DNA from 2 places in the Paenibacillus sp. R14(2021) genome. Region 2 is predicted to be linked to the other one. Evidence: a T-box and tRNA genes for the amino acid it is inferred to sense, from the RefSeq annotation. Region 2 holds a T-box; the other holds one or more tRNA genes.

Region 1 (8,472 bases), 1.3 Mb from region 2:
ACGTAGACCCGAAACCGTGTGATCTACCCCTGTCCAGGGTGAAGGTGCGGTAACACGCACTGGAGGCCCGAACCCACGCATGTTGAAAAATGCGGGGATGAGGTGGGGGTAGCGGAGAAATTCCAATCGAACTCGGAGATAGCTGGTTCTCCCCGAAATAGCTTTAGGGCTAGCCTCGGAATTTAGAGTCGTGGAGGTAGAGCACTGATTGGGTGCGGGGCCCGCCAAGGGTTACCAAGTCCAGTCAAACTCCGAATGCCATGTACTTATATCCGGGAGTCAGACAGTGAGTGCTAAGATCCATTGTCAAGAGGGAAACAGCCCAGACCATCAGCTAAGGTCCCCAAGTGTGTGTTAAGTGGGAAAGGATGTGGAGTTGCAAAGACAACCAGGATGTTGGCTTAGAAGCAGCCACCATTTAAAGAGTGCGTAATAGCTCACTGGTCGAGTGACTCTGCGCCGAAAATGTAACGGGGCTAAACACACCACCGAAGCTATGGCTTGCAACTTATGTTGCAGGGGTAGGGGAGCGTTGAATGTACGTTGAAGTCAGACCGTAAGGACTGGTGGAGCGCATTCAAGTGAGAATGCCGGTATGAGTAACGAAAAGACAAGTGAGAATCTTGTCCGCCGTAAGACTAAGGTTTCCTGAGGAAGGCTCGTCCGCTCAGGGTAAGTCGGGACCTAAGGCGAGGCCGAAAGGCGTAGTCGAAGGACAACAGGTTGATATTCCTGTACCACCGTAAGCCGTTACGAGCAATGGGGTGACGCAGAAGGATAGTGACGCGGGCTGATGGATGCCCGTCCAAGCAGTGAGGCTGATGTGTAGGCAAATCCGCACATCGATAAGGCTGGGCTGTGATGGGGAGCGAAAATTGCAGTAGCGAAGGTCATGAGTTCAGGCTGCCAAGAAAAGCCTCTAGCCAGGTGAAGGTGCCCGTACCGCAAACCGACACAGGTAGTCGAGCAGAGTATGCTAAGGCGCTCGGAAGAACTCTCGTTAAGGAACTCGGCAAAATGACCCCGTAACTTCGGGAGAAGGGGTGCCTCGGTAGGGTGAATAGCCCGAGGGGGCCGCAGTGAAAAGGCCCAAGCGACTGTTTAGCAAAAACACAGGTCTGTGCGAAGCCGTAAGGCGAAGTATACGGGCTGACGCCTGCCCGGTGCTGGAAGGTTAAGGGGAGTGGTTAGCCGCAAGGCGAAGCTATGAACCGAAGCCCCAGTAAACGGCGGCCGTAACTATAACGGTCCTAAGGTAGCGAAATTCCTTGTCAGGTAAATTCTGACCCGCACGAATGGCGTAACGACTTGGGCGCTGTCTCAACGAGAGATCCGGTGAAATTTTAATACCTGTGAAGATGCAGGTTACCCGCGACAAGACGGAAAGACCCCATGGAGCTTTACTGCAGCTTGATATTGGACTTTGGTACGATCTGTACAGGATAGGTGGGAGCCTAAGAAGCCGGAGCGCCAGCTTCGGTGGAGGCAACGTTGGGATACCACCCTGATCGTATCGGAGTTCTAACCTGGTACCGTAATCCGGTACAGGGACCGTGTCAGGTGGGCAGTTTGACTGGGGCGGTCGCCTCCTAAAATGTAACGGAGGCGCCCAAAGGTTCCCTCAGAATGGTTGGAAATCATTCGCAGCGTGCAAAGGCATAAGGGAGCTTGACTGCGAGACCTACAAGTCGAGCAGGGACGAAAGTCGGGCTTAGTGATCCGGTGGTACCGAATGGAAGGGCCATCGCTCAACGGATAAAAGCTACCCTGGGGATAACAGGCTTATCTCCCCCAAGAGTCCACATCGACGGGGAGGTTTGGCACCTCGATGTCGGCTCATCGCATCCTGGGGCTGAAGTAGGTCCCAAGGGTTGGGCTGTTCGCCCATTAAAGCGGTACGCGAGCTGGGTTCAGAACGTCGTGAGACAGTTCGGTCCCTATCTGTCGTGGGCGTAGGAAATTTGAGAGGAGCTGTCCTTAGTACGAGAGGACCGGGATGGACGCACCGCTGGTGTACCAGTTGTTCCGCCAGGAGCACCGCTGGGTAGCCAAGTGCGGACGGGATAAGCGCTGAAAGCATCTAAGCGTGAAGCCCCCCTCAAGATGAGATTTCCCAATTCGTAAGACCCCTGGTAGACGACCAGGTTGATAGGTTCGAGGTGGAAGTGCAGTAATGCATGTAGCTGACGAATACTAATCGGTCGAGGGCTTATCCTAACGTCTTTCACAGAGACAACCAGCTAATTGTTTTGCATGAAATCATATTCAGTTTTTAGGGTGTCATCTTTACATAGATTGAAGGTACACCCACCTCGTAGTGGGTTTTTTATTGGCCTTTAGCTCAGCTGGTTAGAGCGCACCCCTGATAAGGGTGAGGTCGGTGGTTCGAGTCCACTAAGGCCAACCATTCCCTTTGGGGCCATAGCTCAGCTGGGAGAGCGCCTGCCTTGCAAGCAGGAGGTCAGCGGTTCGATCCCGCTTGGCTCCACCAAGATTGTTCAACCTATTCCCTGATAGCTCAGTTGGTAGAGCACTCGACTGTTAATCGAGTTGTCACAGGTTCGAGTCCTGTTCGGGGAGCCATTTCTGGAGAGCTGTCCGAGTGGTCGAAGGAGCACGATTGGAAATCGTGTATACGTTAACCGCGTATCGAGGGTTCGAATCCCTCGCTCTCCGCCAGAACTTTTATCGTGATCAGGCCCGTTGGTCAAGTGGTTAAGACACCTCCCTTTCACGGAGGTAACAGGGGTTCGAGTCCCCTACGGGTCACCATCTTCATCTTTCTTTCTGGAGGCTTAGCTCAGCTGGGAGAGCATCTGCCTTACAAGCAGAGGGTCGGCGGTTCGATCCCGTCAGCCTCCACCATAAATGTTTACAATGACGCGGGGTGGAGCAGCCCGGTAGCTCGTCGGGCTCATAACCCGAAGGCCGCAGGTTCAAATCCTGCCCCCGCAACCAATTACCTTCGGTGTGAGCCGAGAATTATAATGTGGAGCCGTGGTGTAGTGGCCCAACATGCCTGCCTGTCACGCAGGAGACCGCGGGTTCGAATCCCGTCGGCTCCGCCATTATAACCAAGTACGGCTCGGTAGCTCAGTCGGTAGAGCAGAGGACTGAAAATCCTCGTGTCGGCGGTTCGATTCCGTCCCGAGCCACCATTTTAGACAAGCAATAATGGAATAACTTGCCGGTGTAGCTCAGTTGGTAGAGCAACTGACTTGTAATCAGTAGGTCGGGGGTTCGAATCCTCTCGCCGGCACCATCATGGAGGATTAGTGAAGTGGCTAAACACGGCAGACTGTAAATCTGCTCTCTCTGAGTTCGGTGGTTCGAATCCATCATCCTCCACCACTTTTCTTACCTAGGGGCATAGTTTAAGGGTAGAACAGCGGTCTCCAAAACCGTTAGTGTGGGTTCAATTCCTGCTGCCCCTGCCAATTGAATGTTGTTAGTTGTTATATGGCGATCGTGGCGAAGTGGTTAACGCACCGGTTTGTGGATCCGGCATTCGTGGGTTCAATTCCCATCGGTCGCCCCATATTAACTAAACCAAAAGCTTTATGTTGGGGATTAGCCAAGCGGTAAGGCAACGGACTTTGACTCCGTCATTCCCTAGGTTCGAATCCTAGATCCCCAGCCATTTATTTGAGCCATTAGCTCAGTTGGTAGAGCACCTGACTTTTAATCAGGGTGTCGTAGGTTCGAGTCCTACATGGCTCACTTTTCTTGTTATGCGGTTGTGGTGGAATTGGCAGACACGCTATCTTGAGGGGGTAGTGCCCACCAGGCGTATGGGTTCGAGTCCCATCAACCGCACCATCAATCACATATGCGGTCATGGCGGAATTGGCAGACGCGCTAGATTCAGGTTCTAGTGTCAGCAATGACGTGGAGGTTCGAGTCCTCTTGACCGCACCATCTGCGGAAGTGGCTCAGCGGTAGAGCATCGCCTTGCCAAGGCGAGGGTCGCGGGTTCGATTCCCGTCTTCCGCTCCATCATGGCGCCATAGCCAAGTGGTAAGGCAAAGCTCTGCAAAAGCTTCACCCCCAGTTCGAATCTGGGTGGCGCCTTGAATGTTTTGTTTTCGATCGCGGGATGTAGCTCAGCTTGGTAGAGCACCTGGTTTGGGACCAGGGGGTCGCATGTTCAAATCGTGTCATCCCGACCATATCCTTATTATTGCGGGTGTAGTTCAATGGCAGAACTTCAGCTTCCCAAGCTGATGGTGTGGGTTCGATTCCCATCACCCGCTTTCCTATTTAACAGAAGCCTTTTATCCATCCGGATGAAAGGCTTCTTGTTGTTTACGGTTGCTGCGTACCGCCAGGTAGACGCCTGATAAACAGAGCGTTAGAATTGAAGAATCCCGCAATAGCTTTATTAATACGCAAAAGAAAAGATGGAGATTATGGAGATTCAACTTGAGCAGCGAACCATTGACGTTCATGTCGCATACGGCGCTGGGAAGAAGCTTTCCATCCATATCGAGCCTAACGGGTTCATTACGGTGAAGGCCCCCAACGGTACAAGCGACGAGCAGATCTTGCGCGCAGTAAGACAGCACGGACAGGCCATTACGGCACAACTGGATCGGCTTGAGAAAGCCCGTGAGGCGCTGCAGATGAAGGATTATCAAGAGGAGGGCAAGTTCCTCCACCTGGGGCAATATTGCCTTTTGAGTGATTTAATTAATACAACGGCACGGAATGAAGAAGAACTTAGACAGCGTTTGAAAAAGTTTTATTTTGCAAGCTGCAAGAAGGTTGTTTTGGAACGTATTCTAATATATCAAAAGCAGCTGAAAGTAACGCCTAAATCGATTGAAATTGTCGAGTCCAGCACGAAGTGGGGAAGCTGCAGCTCGAAGAAGCAGCTAACGTTTAACTACCGGCTAGCCATGGCCCCGATCGAGGTCATCGATTACGTCATTATTCATGAGCTATGCCATCTTGCGCATATGAATCACGATCGGTCATTCTGGAGATTGGTAGGGAGTATTATGCCGGACTATAAAGAGAAGGAAGCGTATCTGGCGCGATACGGACAGGCCATGACGCTTTAAGGTTTGCCCCGGCCTGTCTGTTTTCATCGGCTATTCGTTCAGAATGAGGTCGATTCTGTTTGCAATGAGCGTTGACGTTTGCCCCGTTGTGTTCTGACCCGCAGAAGAAGGCTCTGGCTTCATTTATAATCGTTTCGTTTATTTTCGAAGGCGTTCTGACCCAGTGAACAGCTCCCGTTAAATTCCCCTTCAACACATCCAGCTTTTCATTGTCCACACAGCCACTCCATGGATCGTACCCGATTGTTTCAGCTTGTCCACCTGCATGTCGTAAGCATTCTTGTTGATCGGGAATCCGCGGCTGTCGGCAGACGCATCGGCAACCGACTGCGCTACATCAATGCTGCTTGAACTCCCCCTTTTCCCGCAATTGCTGTTCCACATCCATAAAATCTTTCCACGTCCAGCTGCTGTCGTTAATCGGTACACCAGTCTTGGCGATTGCCGCGGTATCTCCGAGCTTGTCTAGATCAACGAGCAACCCGCGATGCGCATGGGCCTCCATAGGCAATATATCTAATTCGATCAAATCGGACCTTTGCCCACTAGAAGAAATATTTAACATCTCCGTTACATAAAAATGATAGGCATTTAATACCCAAGTCATAAACTTCTAGTTAAACAGACCTATTGGAGGATGTCATTATGTGGCGAAATGTCGTATATTTGTCGATGAAATGGAAGCTGATTTTAAGTTTCGCTGCCATTGCTCTTCTCTTTGCGGGAACGGCTCTTTACCAAGGCAATAAAACGAAGCTGGTAGAAGTATCGATGGAAACGCAAAAAGCGGAGATGGAGAACCGTATCACGGTGGCTAAAATCACGCAGCTGCTGCAAGAAATGAACGGTTTGGAAACCAACTTGGCCAAATCAAGCGATTTGGAAGCCGTTGATCCTTTTGCAGAGAAGAAAAAACAGCTGTTTGCCGAAATGGCATTGATTACGTTTGCGGCCGATACGGATTCCTATCAAAAATTGCAAGGCTTGCAAAGTCAGGGTAAGGCGTATACGGCCTACTTTGACGGTCTGGTGGATACGATGAACGATGTAGATCTGGATCCCATGGCTGCTCTGGATAAAATCGACGAGCTGCATACGAAGGCTATTGCGTTGAACCAAACGATGCTGAAGGACAATGAACAATTATATACGGCCGCTGCCGACAATGCCGAGCAGGCGCAGAGCCATTCTTTTGCATTGCTGAACCAGACGATGTCGATTTCCGTGTACGCGGCGGTATTCGTATTTATATTCACGATTGTGGTCGCGTTCCTGCTTATCCGTTCCTTCTTGCTCCCTGTGAACAAGCTGCAATCGGCGCTGCGGAAGATCGCCGATGGAGACCTGAGGCATCAGATCAACTCTTCTTCTAACGACGAGTTAGGCCGCCTGAGCCATCATTTCGATCACATGGTGAACAGAGTGCGGGACATGCTTCAGCAAACGCTTGCCGTCGCATCTTCGCTTTCCGCTTACTCGCGCTCATTTCAACAATCCTCTTCGATTACCGCCAATTCGAACCAAGATATCGTAAAGACCATACAGGAAATTTCCGTAGGCGCAGAGCAGCAGGCTGGGCAAACGGAACAAAGCGCCGGACTGATTCAGGAGCTGAACCAGGAAATCCATGCGATCACGGCATATACCGAAGCTATGCTGACGACAAGTAATGAGGCCAATCAGAATACCCGCAAAGGAGCTGCGGCTGTTACCGAATTGAAGAGAGCCTCCGAGTTCTCCCGCGATTCGATTGGCAAGGTGTATGAGGCTTTAAGCAGACTGACCGAGTTATCGAACCAAATCTCGAAAATCACGAATTCCATTACGGAAGTATCGAATCAAACGAATGTTCTCGCTTTGAACGCGGCTATCGAGGCGGCTCGGGCGGGGACCTATGGGAAAGGCTTTGCGGTGATTTCCGACGAAGTTAGGAAGCTGTCGGAGCAAACAAAGGAGTCATCCGTACATATTGGTATCATGATCGGCGAATTACATTCCGGCATGGAAACGTTCCAAACTCATATGCTGGAAACGAAAGCAAGCTTGGAGGAACAGGATCATAAAGTATCGGAAACGCTGTTCTCCTTCACTGTAATCGATCAATCGATTCAGGAAATCAGCAGGCAGATCGGGCAAATTCATCACAAGGCAGATACGACCCAGGCTAGAAATGCGACGCTCGCCGAAGCCGTTCAAAACGTAGCATCCATTGCGGAAGAAACAGCGGCGGCAGTTCAGGAAGTGAATGCTTCCAGTCTGCATCAGGACGGTGCGATTCGCGATATTGCCCGCCAAGCGGTCGACATCAATGAATTATCGCAAAGGCTGTACCAGGAAATAAGCGCGTTCAAAATCGAAGATGAAACCATAAAAGCAATTGCCGAAAGCCCAGAGAGGGCAGGGGAAACCGAAAAAGTAGCGTAGCGAATAGGAAGTAAGTCCGGCTCCACCATGAAAACCACATCCGCTCGAGGATGTGGTTTTTGCGTTCTCTGCCTTAGTATCGTCCGTATACAAAATAACGAGCCAGCTGGCTGTGCGGATCAGAGATAGCCTATATAGGCAGGGGAGTTGTACGGCAAACGGCTCACCGCTAATGGTCAGCTGCGTAAATCTAGTGCTCGCTCTGATATATCTATTTCGGATTTTGGTGTCAGAGATACGCAAGAATCACATGTTAAATAGAGCCCAATAGAGTCTGTGCTTCACTAAGTGAATGAATACGATAAAAAGATAGGAAAAAGGGGATGAGACGGCCATACCGTGCTCGCCGCAGAGGGATGCATAAACACAATTCTGAAGGAGCTGATGCTGAATAAGAGACTTCGATAACAAGGTATATGGCTATTTTCTAGAGGGCTAAAAACTGGTTAAATAGGGGAATGAAAAATCTATACGTAATACAATATAACACGAAATTTTATAATTGCTATACTATTTTCACGAAAGTTTAAAATAATATATTTATTGACTCGAAATATTAAGAGATTATATAATCTTCTCATAATTTGGATAGCCGTGTCATAAATAGTGACATGGGTTCGAGTTCTTGCGACAAGCTCCGCTTCGAGCTAGAGATGCGTTATTTTATCAACTGGTAAGTAGGTATTTAGGCAGTAGACTTATTAACTAGTTGGAAGATATAGATAGAGAGGTGGTACAGCACGGCGGGAACAGAATGAAATAGCTTCGCAATCATGTAATTCTATTAAGTGGTAAATAGGTATTCATTCACGGTCCTATTTAACTAATTCGGTGAAGAGGTGACAAGGCTTGACTAGAAAAAGTAAGAAAATGGCTTCTGCTCTTTTTTCTATGCTGCTTGCATTTGGAGTGGTAACACCTGCTTTAGCCATGGAATCTCAGTCAAACGATCCCATAAGAAAAAGCCAATGGACCGAGCCGCATG
Region 2 (8,472 bases):
CACGGTGGGTTTGAACGAAGGCCGCCATATTTGCGGTGCTAACTGCAGCCACGACCATGCGCATGAGGAGGATCACGCCAACCGTCATGACCACAATCATTCCGGCGGCGATGAGGTTTACAGCTCGCATGCGCATGTCATGACGCTTACGCATTATTTTGCCGGCGCGGTCAACAGTCATGCGTTCGAGGAGCTGCTGAACGGACTCCCGCAGAACGTGTATCGCGCGAAGGGCATTGTGACGTTCACCGACACGAACAGCCGTTTTCTGTTTCAGTTCGCCTACCGTGAGACGGAGTTCATTCGCATCACGCCGCAGGGAAACGTGAACGACGTGGCGGTGTTTATTGGGGAGCATTTCAACAAGCAATCGCTGCTCGCCGACTTGGCGAAGCTCGAAAATAATAATTTGGATATTGTTGGATAAATGATGCGGCGGATGGACAAGCTACCTCAGAATGGGTCGAAGTATGGCCCGCGAAGGGAGCTGATTTGAGATGAGAACACACATTTTGCGCAAACAATTGGCTGTGCTCGGAACTGCCGCGGCGCTGCTGCTGGCAGGCATGCCGGTCCATGCAATGGCAACTGCACCTTCCACGGAGCAGCAGCTGCCATCCTCGGAGCAAATGCAGGCACAGCATGAGCAGGAGCGCGACCATTGGCGCTGGAGCGGCCATGGCCACGGTCATAACCGGGAGGAACGCCAAGCCCGCAAGCTGGAGCATATGAAGGAAGCAGCGCAGTATTTCGGCATCGCATCGGAGGGCAAGTCCGCCGAACAGCTGCACAAGGAGCTGAAAGAAGCGCGCAAGGCCAACCCGGCCAAGTGGGAGAAGTTCAAGGCGGAGAAACAAGCGCAGCGCCTCGCCCGCCTGCAGGAAACGGCCAAACGGCTCGGCATCGCGACGGAAGGCAAGTCGGCCAGACAGCTGCACAAGGAAATTCAAGACGCCTGCAAGAACCGCATGATCAAGCAGCGAGAAGGCAATCCTTCTTCAGGAGCGGAATCCAAGACGTATGACGGAAAGCGATAGCGGGACCGCTTCGCCATAGCGAACAATAAAAAGCAGTTGCGGGCACCCGGCGGTTTATTCACCGATGGGTGCCTGCTGCTGCTTTTTGGGCTGTCATTGCACGGATGATGCCTGCAGCTTGCGGAATACGTTATAGCTGCGGCGCGCGCATTCCGTGATGGCAATGGGGTGGAAGCCGTGTACTTCGGCGTAGAGTTTGTTATTCAGCGGCGCAATCCATGAAGCGGGCAGCGCGCTGCCGCCGAGCATGGCGCCAAGGATGGAGCCGACGGTCGCGCCGTTGCAATCCGTATCCCAGCCGCCTAGTACGGCTGTGGTGATGCCCTTCTCGTAATCTCCGCCGGAGTAGATGAGCGCCGCAGCGCAAAGCGCGGCATTATTGTTCGTGTGCACGGGATCGTAGTGGCTGAATGCATCCCATATTTGCTTGACCATGCTTACTTGATCGTTCGTCGACGAGGCGATGATAATGGCAAGCTTGATGTCATCCGCCAAGCGGCAGTTGGCGGGAATGACGCTGAGTCCGATGTCGACGATCCTGCGGACGTCGCTCTCGACGAAGGCGGCGGCGATCATCGCCGCGCAGAACATGGCACCGTAGATGCCGTTCTTCACATGCGAGAACGAGGCGTCCTTCCATGCCAGCTCGGCGGCAAGTTCGGGATTACCTGCGGCACCGTAAGCGTATCCGTCGACGCGGATCTGCGCGCCGATCCATTCCCGATACGGATTGAGGTACGTGCGCACCCAATCCTTCGGATACTGCGACAGCTCCTCCCGCGATTGGCCGTGAAGATGCGAGGTCACCTGCGCGAAATTCAAATACGCCTGTGTTTCCGCCGTACAGACTTGTTTGTAGCTGAGTCGCCGATGCCACATTTTGCCGATATCCCAGGATTCGAAATCTGTTCCGTACTCTTCCAGCATGAGAAGTCCCAACACGGTGTAGCGTATATCGTCGTCGGTTTCCATATAAGCGATATTCTCGCGTCTGCTCGCCTTGCACCATGGAACAAGATACAGATCCGGATACGCGATGGTACTTTCGGATTCCGTAGGCGTATAGCCTTGAATCGGCCATGCATCCGCACCTTCGAACCACAGCTTCACGTTCTCCCATCCGGCTCTGCCGCCCGAGCCGTTCATGAACGGCCAAGATTCTAGCGGTTTGCCAAGCGCACAGCCAGCCGAGCGGCCAAGCCAGGCGCCGTTGAATTTATCGAGCCATTCGGCATCCGACCAAGTCCGAGGGGAGACGGCTACCGCTTGCGGACGCTGTGCCCTGATTTCATCAAGCTCCGACGGCTCGTTATACTTGAAGTGCTCCGCGATCGGAAGTGCCATCAGCTCATTATAAATCGCCGTCAGTTCCGCTTCGTCAGTCTTTGAAGCTTGTACCCGTTCCGCAAACCCGCTTACATCGCAGCCTTCTTCTCCGCGCTGCTTTACTTCTTCCTTGACCAAGTGATATAACGTATCCCATCCTGCCATTGCTGCAACATTCCTCTCCTGAAGGTAGTGACTTTATTGTATCGGACAACGGGAGAGCGATCTTCTCAGGAATGGGGAGCTGAATTCTCATTATTTGCGATAGTGGTAGCGTTAGTGTTTTTCCGGTATATCCAAGCCGAGCGTTTGGCGAAAATGAACAGGCGAAACGCCCGTCTCCTCTTTGAACACGCGGTAAAAGGTCGCGAGACTCTGAAAGCCGCATTCGAACCCGATATGCGCCACTTGTTTATCGCTTCCGGCGAGCAGCCGCCGGGCTTCCTGCACGCGGAGCAATGCGACGTAATCGGCGAATTTCCGTCCCGTCGTTTCGTGAAATACGCGGCTGGCACGGGAAACGCTGATGCCAAGCTCTTGCGCGATATCCTGCAGGCTGATCGGCTCGCGGTAGCGCTGCTCCACCAGCTGCGCGAGCGCTTTGGTTTGCAGCATGGATTGAGCCATGGACAGTTGCCGCGAAGCGGACAAGCTGTTATGGGAATGACGCAGCAGCTGGGCGCAGAGCTGTATAAGCGCGCTTTTGGCTAACGCCATATACCCAGGGGCTTGTTCGCGCAGCTCCCGTTCGATCGTCGTCATCCACGGAATAATCGCCTCCGCAAGCGGCGATCCTGCCGGGATCAGATTGCTGAAATTTGCGGAATGGTAGGAGAAGGGAAGCAGCAAGCAGGGATCCTCCATCATGAGCAGCGAACTGTCGAAATTCAAGAAGAGATAATGACTGGGATCGTCTGGATCCGACTGCGCAATGTGCAGCTCTTCGTTGTTGACGAGAAATACATCCCCTTGTTTTACGTGGTACTGCTTGCTGCCGAAATAAAACGTCCCCGTTCCCGACAGGCACAACCCCATTTCCAAACTGGAATGAGCATGGAGCGGCTGCCGGTAGGTTTTCGGCGTCCAATGAAAAGCGTTTATCGACACATCATGCTCGTAAGTAACGGTTATTTTCAAGGTTACCATGCTCCTTGCGACGAATGAATGCATGTCCGGAGAAATATTAAACTGCAATCAGAATACTACAGGACGGAGATTCCAACAATTAGAATGGCATGTTTGGATTTTGGGTCTTGGCGATGTAGATTGGGAGAAAAGCAGCTTCGGATACCGCGGAGGCGGATGAGGCTGAAGGATTCGGACCCCGTATATGCACATTGCTGCAGCGAAACAGCCTGCTCGTTCTCGAGGCAGGCTGTTTCGCTTTCACCGTCTTTATTCTCCGCAGGTTTCCCGAATAAGCGTCACGATCCGGCCCACGGGATCGCCGAGTTCGTTTTGGCGCATGCGGGCACGGATGGCGTCTCGCTCCGCATGCACCTTGCCGAGCGCGGTCAAGAATGCTTCATCCGTCAGCTCTTCCTCCTGTATAACCTCGCAGTAACCGGATTTGCGGAAGGATTCCGCGTTCAAAATCTGATCCCCGCGGCTGGCTTCCTTGGACAGCGGAATGAGCAGCATCGGCTTGCGCAGCGCCAGAAATTCGAAGATGGAGTTTGAGCCCGCACGCGAAATCACGACATCCGTGCAAGCAACGATATCTGGCAGCTCGTCGTGGATGTATTCGTACTGCCGGTAGCCTTTGACATGGCTGCAGCTCTCATCAAGCTCGCCTTTGCCGCACAGATGGACGACCTGATAGGTCCGCGTCAGCTCCGGCAGGCTGCGCCGCACCATTTCGTTGATCCGCTTCGATCCGAGACTTCCGCCCATGATCAGGAGCACCGGCTTGCCGGGAAGCAGCTTGCTCCACTGCAAACCTTTCAGCACGCTGCCTCTCAGTAACTCGCTCCGTACGATCGGCCCGACATGAAGCGCCTTGCCGCCGCTGATATGCGCAGCTGTTTCTTCGAAGGTTATGCACACTCGTTTGGCGAATGGATTCGCGATCCGGTTCGCGAGTCCAGGCGTTAGATCCGATTCATGGATGATAACGGGCACACGGTTCAGCCACGCGCCAAGCACGACGGGTACCGAGACGAATCCGCCTTTGGAGAAGACGACGTCGGGGCGGAGCCTGCGGATATGCCGATATGCCTGAAAGACGCCCTTCACCACGTGAAACGGATCTTTCATATTTTGCAGATCGACATACCGTCTCAGCTTCCCGGTTGAAATGCCATAATACGCGACATCGGCCAGCCTGCCTACGAGCTGCTTCTCGATGCCGCCGCTGGAGCCCATATAGGAAATATCCCAGCCCTGCGCCTGCAGAACGGGAATGAGCGCTAGGTTGACGGTCACATGGCCCGCCGATCCCCCGCCCGTAAACAGAATGCGCTTTGGTTTCTCGCCCTTCGGGAGGGGAGGAGATACAGTTGGCATATGCGGCTCTCCTTGTTAAAATCAGTACTGACAGCGTATCACAAAACAATTCGTTCAAGGGAGTGGGAAATCAATGCCTGCTGACGTTGACTATATTCTACATCATTATGCGGCACGGCTCGCCGCACATGACTCTTTCTTGCAGGAGGATGAAATTGCGGTCGTTCGACTCTATCAGCAGCTGCTTGCCGGCTGGAACAACAGAAATGCGGAAGAGATGGCCGCTCCTTTTGCGAAAGAGAGCGAGATGATCGGGTTCGATGGCAGCGAAGCCTCGGGAAGTGCGGAAGTCCATGCGCATTTGGCGCCGATTTTTGCCCATCACAAGACGCCGATTTATTATGCAAGCATCAAATCCGTGCAGCTGCTGACCGCTGATGCAGCCATTCTCCGTGCATATGCCGGTCTCGTCCCGGAGGGGGCCGCTGATCTGGATCCCAAGCTGAATGCCCAGCATGCGCTCACCGCCGTGAAACGGGACGGAAGCTGGTCCATCGCTTTATTTCAAAATACGCCGGCGCAGTTCCATATGGAGCCGGAGCGAAGAGAGCAGATGACCGAAGAACTGCGGAAGCTGATCCACTAGCTGCAAGCACGACTGCCTTGGCTCGAATCCATTACTGCGCCCAGGTGACGAACCCCATTGCTTGCTTCGCTTGGAGCAGCGTTCGGTTTGCGGTTTCAGCTGCTTTGACCGCACCGTCCTTCAAAATCCGAATCAACTCATCCGATTCCACGATTTCGCTGTAGCGACGCTGAATGGGCTGCAGTTTGGCCGCAATGACATCGGCGAGATCCCGCTTGAAGGCTCCGTACCCTACGCCTTTATAACGCGATTCGATCGTCTCGACGGACTCATCGGCAAAGACGGCATAGATCTCGATCAAATTGCTGACTGCAGGCTTATGAGCCCAGTCGCAGCGGACAACGCCCTCGGAATCGGTTACTGCTTTGGCTATTTTTTTGTGAATGACCTCTGGCGAATCCTGGAACAGAATATAACTGTTTGCATTTGGATTACTCTTGCTCATTTTCTTCGCGGGATCATCCAAGCTCATAATGCGGGAGCCAAGCTGCTGAATGATCGGCTCAGGGACGGTAAAGACAGGACGGAATCGTTGGTTAAACCGGGCAGCCAAGTCTCTCGTCATTTCCAGATGCTGCTTCTGATCATCGCCGACAGGAACGTGGGTAGCCTGATAGAGCAGAATATCGGCCGCCATCAGGACGGGATACGTGAACAGCGCGGAGCTGACCGTATCTTTGCCGTTTGATTTTTCTTTGAACTGGGTCATCCGGCTTAACTCCCCGAAATGCGCCTGCGTCTCCATCAACCAGCCGAGCTCGGCATGCGCGGAGACATGGGATTGGATGAAAATCGTCGCTTTCTTGGGGTCGATGCCAGCAGCGATGTAATACGCGGCAATGTCCATCGTGCGCTTGCGCAAGACATTTGGGTCCTGTGCCACGGTGACGGCATGAAGATCGGGCACGAAGAACAAGCACTCGAATTGCTGCTGCTGCAGGGCTAGAAACTGATGGAGTGCACCTCCATAGCCGCCGATATTGAGCTCGCCGCTTGGTTTGATGCCGGATAAAACGATTTTCATGACTTAAAACCTCCCTCGAATGTTGGGCAAAATAAAAACACTCCATCCCTATAAAGGGACGAAGTGTCAGAACTCCGCGGTACCACCCGAATTCGGCCGACCGGCCGCTCTCATTCATGTCAAGACCACTAACATGATTCCCCAAGATAACGGAGGGACATGCCGTCAACGCCTACTTGCCGGCGAGCGTCGGCGTTCGGATTGAAGCGAACGGAGCCATTCGCTTGAACGGGTGTGCCGGACCTCTCACCAATCGCCGGCTCGCTTGGACAACCGTTTCAAGCTACTCTTTCCATTCCTGGCTTTCACATATGGAAGTATTTAGGTAATCATTAGAATCACTATAGCCATGACTGCCGCAATTGTCAATCTACAGATGCGCGGATGATTCCGCCGCTGCCGCTGGGGCAGCAGTGTCTTCCTCCCGTTTTTGCAGCACTTCCTTCTTCAAGAACCAGCAGGCAACGAAAGCCGCGATAACGAAGACGAACGAGATGTTGAATATATGTTGGAACGATTCCGCGAACACGGTCTGCACCTTAACCAACAGCTCGTGCGGAAGGCCATCCGGAATGCCGCCGGTCGCGATATTCTTCGCCGTTCCTTCAGGCAGCTGGTCTGCCAGTCCGGATACACCCGTATTAATGTGCCGCGCCAGCAGGCTGCCGAAGATACTTAGGCCGATCGTGGCGCCGAGCGCTTGGAACAGCTGCACCGTCCCGAGCGCAGAGCCGCTGTCGGCTTTGTCGACGGATTCCTGCACGATCAGATTGTCGCTGCCGAACAGTACGCCGATGCCTAGACCGAGGATGAAGAACGTCACCACGATGTAGACGATGGTCGTGCTGATATCGATTTGCGTCAGCAGATAGAAGCCCACGATCGGCAGCAGGAAGCAGGCGATGAACAAATTGCGGTAAGGCACCTTCGTGATGAGAAAGCCGTTCACGATACTCGACGGAATCGCGCCGGCCATGAAGGCAAGCATGAGATAACCGGCTGCCGTCGGGGTCAGCCCCATGACGTTCTGGGCGAAGAACGGGAAGGTTGCGATGCCGCCCATAATGCCAAGCATCAGAATGAGTACGATGGCGGATAGGACGACGACCGACCGGTTGCGGAAGAGCCGCAGCGGAATGATCGGTTCCTCGGCGCGGCGCTCGATGTAGATGAAGAGAGCCGTCAGCAGACCGGAGAGCACAAGCAAGCCGATGATGAGCGGCGATGACCAGGACAAGCCTTGGTTGTCGATGAGCACCGGCGTCAGCAGCAGGGAAAGCAGGGCGGCGACTAGCGTGCCTGCGCCCAGCCAGTCGATCGACCGCTTCTCTTGGCCGCGGGATTCCCGCATACCGATTGAAAGCACGGACGCAGCAATGAGTCCAACGGGAATATTGATCAGGAATACCCAGTGCCAATTGACGTGGCCGACCATATAGCCGCCGACCGTCGGGCCGAGCAGCTGCGGCAGAATCATGAGCGGGCCGAATAAGCTTTGAATCTTCGCCCGCTGCTCCAGCGGGTACGTATCGCCGATGATGACGAGCGCGAGCGGCATCAACCCGCCTGCGCCGATCCCTTGTATGCCGCGCCCGACGAGCAGCATCGTCATAGAACCGGCCAATCCGCTGACAATGGAGCCGGTCATGAACAAGGCCATGCAGCTTAAGTAAACGCGCTTGCGGCCGTACAGATCGGCGAGCTTGCCGAGAATCGGCATGAACATCGTGACGGCAAGCATGTAGACGCCTGCGACCCAGCCGTAGAGCGATAGGCCGTGCAGCTCCCGGATAATCGTCGGCATGGCCGTCGATACGACGGTCTCATCGAGCTCGGCGAAGATCAGCCCCAGCATCAGGCCGATGAGCACGAGCCGTTTATTGCTTTTTTTCGTTTCGATCATGCGTAATAACCTCTCCTGTCTTTACCAGCTGACCTGATTATAAGCCATTGCCGGCGGTGCGGAATCAATCCCGGGACCGAGGGGGAGGACG

The links. The T-box of region 2 lies ahead of trpS (tryptophan--tRNA ligase). A T-box ahead of a tRNA ligase gene usually reads a tRNA of that ligase, here a tRNA-Trp.
Region 1: it has a tRNA-Trp gene. The T-box ahead of trpS (tryptophan--tRNA ligase) is inferred to sense a tRNA for this amino acid. The anticodon was not compared.

The regions. Positions count from the first base shown of each region.
Region 1 covers NZ_CP080269.1:4,335,691-4,344,162, forward strand. The annotation lists rRNA gene KXU80_RS20195 (23S ribosomal RNA) at 1-2,217, shown strand, start outside; tRNA gene KXU80_RS20200 (tRNA-Ile) at 2,331-2,407, shown strand; tRNA gene KXU80_RS20205 (tRNA-Ala) at 2,416-2,491, shown strand; tRNA gene KXU80_RS20210 (tRNA-Asn) at 2,508-2,583, shown strand; tRNA gene KXU80_RS20215 (tRNA-Ser) at 2,589-2,679, shown strand; tRNA gene KXU80_RS20220 (tRNA-Glu) at 2,698-2,772, shown strand; tRNA gene KXU80_RS20225 (tRNA-Val) at 2,790-2,865, shown strand; tRNA gene KXU80_RS20230 (tRNA-Met) at 2,882-2,958, shown strand; tRNA gene KXU80_RS20235 (tRNA-Asp) at 2,992-3,068, shown strand; tRNA gene KXU80_RS20240 (tRNA-Phe) at 3,083-3,158, shown strand; tRNA gene KXU80_RS20245 (tRNA-Thr) at 3,187-3,262, shown strand; tRNA gene KXU80_RS20250 (tRNA-Tyr) at 3,267-3,351, shown strand; tRNA gene KXU80_RS20255 (tRNA-Trp) at 3,364-3,437, shown strand; tRNA gene KXU80_RS20260 (tRNA-His) at 3,463-3,538, shown strand; tRNA gene KXU80_RS20265 (tRNA-Gln) at 3,565-3,640, shown strand; tRNA gene KXU80_RS20270 (tRNA-Lys) at 3,648-3,720, shown strand; tRNA gene KXU80_RS20275 (tRNA-Leu) at 3,734-3,819, shown strand; tRNA gene KXU80_RS20280 (tRNA-Leu) at 3,832-3,918, shown strand; tRNA gene KXU80_RS20285 (tRNA-Gly) at 3,922-3,996, shown strand; tRNA gene KXU80_RS20290 (tRNA-Cys) at 4,001-4,071, shown strand; tRNA gene KXU80_RS20295 (tRNA-Pro) at 4,093-4,169, shown strand; tRNA gene KXU80_RS20300 (tRNA-Gly) at 4,183-4,253, shown strand; gene KXU80_RS20305 (M48 family metallopeptidase) at 4,410-5,063, shown strand; gene KXU80_RS20310 (hypothetical protein) at 5,401-5,670, opposite strand; gene KXU80_RS20315 (methyl-accepting chemotaxis protein) at 5,709-7,487, shown strand; gene KXU80_RS20320 (S8 family serine peptidase) at 8,337-8,472, shown strand, end outside.
Region 2 covers NZ_CP080269.1:3,009,698-3,018,169, reverse strand. The annotation lists gene KXU80_RS14095 (CobW family GTP-binding protein) at 1-427, shown strand, start outside; gene KXU80_RS14090 (hypothetical protein) at 498-1,037, shown strand; gene KXU80_RS14085 (ADP-ribosylglycohydrolase family protein) at 1,131-2,528, opposite strand; gene KXU80_RS14080 (AraC family transcriptional regulator) at 2,640-3,509, opposite strand; gene KXU80_RS14075 (undecaprenyldiphospho-muramoylpentapeptide beta-N-acetylglucosaminyltransferase) at 3,759-4,868, opposite strand; gene KXU80_RS14070 (SgcJ/EcaC family oxidoreductase) at 4,942-5,454, shown strand; gene trpS (tryptophan--tRNA ligase) at 5,486-6,478, opposite strand; T-box leader at 6,530-6,787, opposite strand; gene KXU80_RS14060 (MDR family MFS transporter) at 6,849-8,381, opposite strand.